Regions from separate parts of the Comamonas guangdongensis genome, predicted to be linked through region 1. Evidence: riboswitches for the same ligand, from Rfam matches in the RefSeq annotation. Region 1 holds a riboswitch; the other holds the start of a gene.
The links. Region 1 has a riboswitch for glycine ahead of gcvT (glycine cleavage system aminomethyltransferase GcvT). Riboswitches for the same ligand answer to the same signal wherever they lie in the genome.
Positions count from the first base shown of each region.

Region 2: another riboswitch for glycine. It lies ahead of AB6724_RS17885 (trimeric intracellular cation channel family protein); the one in region 1 lies ahead of gcvT (glycine cleavage system aminomethyltransferase GcvT).

Region 1 is NZ_JBFYGN010000005.1:166,364-168,554, forward strand. It holds gene AB6724_RS06300 (MBL fold metallo-hydrolase) at 1-382, shown strand, start outside; gene AB6724_RS06305 (energy transducer TonB) at 413-925, shown strand; glycine riboswitch at 1,031-1,142, shown strand; glycine riboswitch at 1,161-1,269, shown strand; gene gcvT (glycine cleavage system aminomethyltransferase GcvT) at 1,349-2,191, shown strand, end outside.
Region 2 is NZ_JBFYGN010000025.1:13,255-15,445, forward strand. It holds gene mnmC (bifunctional tRNA (5-methylaminomethyl-2-thiouridine)(34)-methyltransferase MnmC2/FAD-dependent 5-carboxymethylaminomethyl-2-thiouridine(34) oxidoreductase MnmC1) at 1-304, opposite strand, end outside; gene AB6724_RS17885 (trimeric intracellular cation channel family protein) at 464-1,129, opposite strand; glycine riboswitch at 1,184-1,303, opposite strand; glycine riboswitch at 1,317-1,409, opposite strand; gene AB6724_RS17890 (oxidative damage protection protein) at 1,617-1,892, opposite strand; gene AB6724_RS17895 (sulfate ABC transporter substrate-binding protein) at 2,033-2,191, shown strand, end outside.

The DNA.
Region 1 (2,191 bases):
CGACGGCGGCTATTTCGACGGCTTTGCCAAGATAGGCCGGCACTTCGGCCCGTTTGAGCTCACGCTCATGGAAACCGGGGCCTACGATCCGCACTGGCCCTATGTCCACATGCATCCGGCCCAGACCCTGCAGGCCCACCAGGATCTCGGGGGGCGCTGGCTGCTGCCCATACACAACGGCACCTTCAGCCTGGCCATGCATGCCTGGTGGGACCCGTTCGAGCAGATCCTGGGCCTGAGCCGGAAACACGGCGTCGCGATCTCCACCCCCATGATGGGCGAGCGCCTGGACCTCGATGCCCCGCATACGGGAACGCCCTGGTGGCGGGCCTGCGCCGAGGCCGATGGCGCCAGGCAGGCCCTGATTCCCGCGCAATCCTGAGACCGGGAGCGGCATGGCCGAGAATGCCGCATGGAAATTTCGCGCCACTCACGCTGCCTCGCCCTCTGCACCTCCTTCCTGACGGCCCTGCTGCTCGGTGCCTGCGCCGGCGCCATCCCACCACAGGCGGTCGAGCCTACTCCAGAACCGCAGGCCGATTCAACACCGGCCTCCAGCGGCCAGGCCGAGGGCTGGCCGGCCTGGATCGCTGCCGACTGCATACCACCGGGCCAGCTGGAGCGAAGCCCGCGGGCGCAGCAGCGCGGAACACCGGTCATCCATGCCAACTGGTTTCCCCAGGGCCTGCAGATCCAGGTCGTGGTCAGGCTGGAAGTGACGCCCCAGGGAGAGCTGGGCCGCGTGGCCTATCTGCCCGCCGGCACCGATCCACGCATCATGGCGGCCATCACGCGCTCGCTCAAGCGCTGGAAGTTCGAACCCGGCATGCGCGACGGCAAGCCGGTCACGGCCTGCTTCGAGCAGCCCTACGCTCTGAGTTTTCCGCGCCAAGACATTCCCTCCTCGGCAGCTGGCAAGCAGTGAGCACGCCGGGCGCCGGATTGCGCGCAAGCAGTTGCCCGGCTCTGGCCTATCGAAAACCCCGAAACTGCGTATTGCGGTGATGCGGGGCCCGCGCCCACGGCTAGAATTCCCAGGTCAGGAGAGAGTGCCTGCCGCTTCGAGCGGCCATGCACCGCCGAAGGCGCAGACACCCCATCCCGGTGCCCAAACGCTCAGGCAAAAGGACTGGCAACCGCTGTCGCACCTTGGTGCTACGGCGTTCCTTGTTGGAGAGAGATGCCGGATGGCATCCACCGAAGGAGCAAACTGCCCGGCCTCAATGCGCGGCAGTGAATCTCTCAGGTAAAGCGGACAGCAGGGCAAGCCCGCCATTCGTGGCCCGGCCATTCATGGCCCTGCCATGCATGGCAACTCATTTTGGTTTGACCACCGGAGCGCTTGCCTGTGACTGCTGCCGACACCTCTTCCGCCCTGCGTACCACGCCGCTGTTTGCGCTGCACCAAAAGCTCGGCGCCCGCATGGTGCCGTTTGCCGGCTACTCCATGCCCGTGCAATATCCCCAGGGGCTGATGGCCGAGCATCTGCACACGCGCCAGGCCGCGGGCCTGTTCGACGTCTCCCATATGGGCCAGCTGCTGCTGCGCGGGCCCGATGCGGCCGCCGCCCTCGAGTCGCTGATGCCCGTGGACGTGATCGGCCTGGGTCTGCACAAGCAGCGCTACGGCCTGCTGCTCAACGACGAGGGCGGCATTCTCGACGATCTGATGTTCGTCAATCGCGGCGCGGATCTGTTCCTCATCGTCAACGGCGCCTGCAAAGAGGCCGATATCGCCCATATCCAAGGCCGCATCGGCAGCCGCTGCGAGCTTGTCCCCCTGCCCGATCGCGCGCTGCTGGCCCTGCAAGGCCCCCAGGCAGCCACCGCGCTGCAGCGGCTTATCCCCGGCATCGGTGCACTGGTCTTCATGACCGGCAATCATTGCGACTGGCAAGGTCATGCGCTCTACATCACGCGCAGCGGCTATACCGGCGAGGACGGCTTTGAAATCTCCCTGCCCGGCGATGCGGCTCAAGCGTTTGCCGAAGCCTTGCTGGCCCAGCCCGAAGTGGCCCCCGTGGGCCTGGGCGCGCGCAACTCGCTGCGCCTGGAGGCGGGGCTCTGTCTCTATGGCAATGACATCGACACCACGACAACGCCGGTCGAAGCGGCCCTGAACTGGGCCATGCAGAAGGTGCGCCGCCCCGGCGGCGAGCGCGCGGGCGGCTTTCCCGGCGCTGCCATCGTT
Region 2 (2,191 bases), on a different contig from region 1:
GCAGGCCGCGCCGCAGATCCTCGGCCGCGACCGGATAGGCCTCGACGGAGACAAAGTGCAGCAGGCGCGGGCGCCTGGGGTCGGCCTTCCAGGCGGCCCAGGTGACGAGGAAATTCAGGCCGAAGCCGAAGCCGGTTTCCAGAATGCGCCACTGGCCGGCATCGGCCCAGGCCGCGGGCAGCTTGCAGCCGGCCAGAAAAACCTGGCGCGCCTGGTCAAGGCCGCCCAGCTCGCTGTGATAGCGGTCGCCAAATCGGGTGCTATAGGGAGTGCCATCAGGCATCCATGTAATGGGTTCGGACATGGCAGGGGAAAACGCATCAACAGGGCGTGACGCTTAAAAACTGGCGCAGCGTAAAGGCCAGAGGCAGCGAGCAAGGGCCGTCCCGCAGCGAGGCTGTCGTCCCCTTCCCGCGAAGCGAGAGAGGGGGAAGGCGCGCAGCGCCACAGGGGGAGCATTATTTCACTCCCAGCGCTGCTGATAGGAAAACACGGGCAGCCGCCATTTGAAGCGTATGGCCGCCAGACGAAACGCCAAGCCGCCGGCAAAGCAGACAACGGTGCTGATATTGGAGCTTACGTCCAGGTGGCGCAGGCCCAGGAACATCAGGCAGACTGCCAGCGAGACGCTGGCATAGAGCTCGCGCCGGAACACCACGGGGACCTGGTTGCACAGCACGTCGCGCAGAATGCCGCCGCTGATACCGGTGATCATGCCGGCCATGATGACCACGATGGCGGGGTAGCCCAGCTCCAGCGCCACATTGCTGCCGATCAGCGAGAACGCGATCAGGCCCATGGCGTCGAGAAACAGAAAGACCTGCTTGAGCCGGTGCATATGGCGGGCGATCACCGTGGTCAGCAGGCCGAAGCTGATGACCAGGTACACATATTCGGGATGCTGGGTCCAGCCTATGGGGTAATGGCCCAGCACCATGTCGCGGATGGTGCCGCCGCCCAGGGCCGTGACGAATGCGATCACGACCACGCCGAAGATGTCCATATTGCGCCGGCCCGCGGCGAGCGCGCCGGACATGGCTTCGGCGGCGATGGCCACCAGATAGATGACCAGCATGACGGTGAAGCTGGAGGTCTGGAATGAGTCCAGCAGGGAAACGGAAGGAAGCATGACAGCCCTCGGGGAAAGACCGGCCATTCGTATCCGAAAGAGAATGTCCGGTGTGCCTCTCCCGCTGTCCTTTTACCTGAGAGTTGCGCATGAGCACCTTCGCGGTGGACATGCTTGCCCCTTCGGTGAGCCCTGCAGACTTGTGGTTGCGGGCTGCTCTCCAGTTGGCGATATCCGGGTCTTGTCCGACCCACCTGCGGTACTTATTGCCTGAGCGATTATGGGAGTTTGCGCCTTCGGCGGGAACCGTTGACAGGTTCCGCTCTCCCGCAGGATGGGCGCGATTCTAGCCAGTTCCAGAGACCGTATTCGGGTTAATACCTGTGCCGGCCTGGTTTGATGGGTCGTGCGGCAACCGGCTTTAGAGGCCGAGGGCGGGCCCGGCGCCGCCATCTGTCCCGCAGGCCGGCCCCTCGCTGGTGCAGCCGCCCGCAATAAAAAAGCCCCGGGCCAGCGCCACGGGGCTTTGTGTCCGAGTCAGACGAACTTACTCTGCGCTGGGAGGCACATAGCCGGCAGCCGCATCCGCGCCGCCGCCAAAGAAATGGTTTTCCATCTGGCGGACCAGATATTGACGGGCGCGGGCATCGGCCAGGTTCAGGCGGTTTTCATTGACCAGCATGGTCTGGTGCTTGAGCCAGTCGGCCCAGGCCTGCTTGCTCACGCTTTCATAGATGCGCTTGCCCAGCTCGCCAGGGTAGGGAGGGAAGTCCAGGCCTTCAGCGTCGATGCCAAGCTTGATGCAGTGAACAGTACGTGCCATGAAAAATGTCCTTGTTGTTGATTTCAGATGTTTAGGTAATAACAAACTGAAATCTTAGTAGTTTGAGTTTTAAGACTGCGGTTGAAGAATGCACAGCAACGGTGAAGCCCGTTATCCATTCACTCCAAGAACACAGTCACATGAAAAATCGTCGCCACTTTATCAAGTTTCCTCTGGCTGCCAGCCTGATTGCCGGCTTGACCCTGTCCGCTCTGCCCACATTGCCGGCCCTGGCCCAGGGCGGCGTGCAGTTGCTCAACGTCTCCTACGACCCGACGCGCGAGCTGTACGTGAACTAC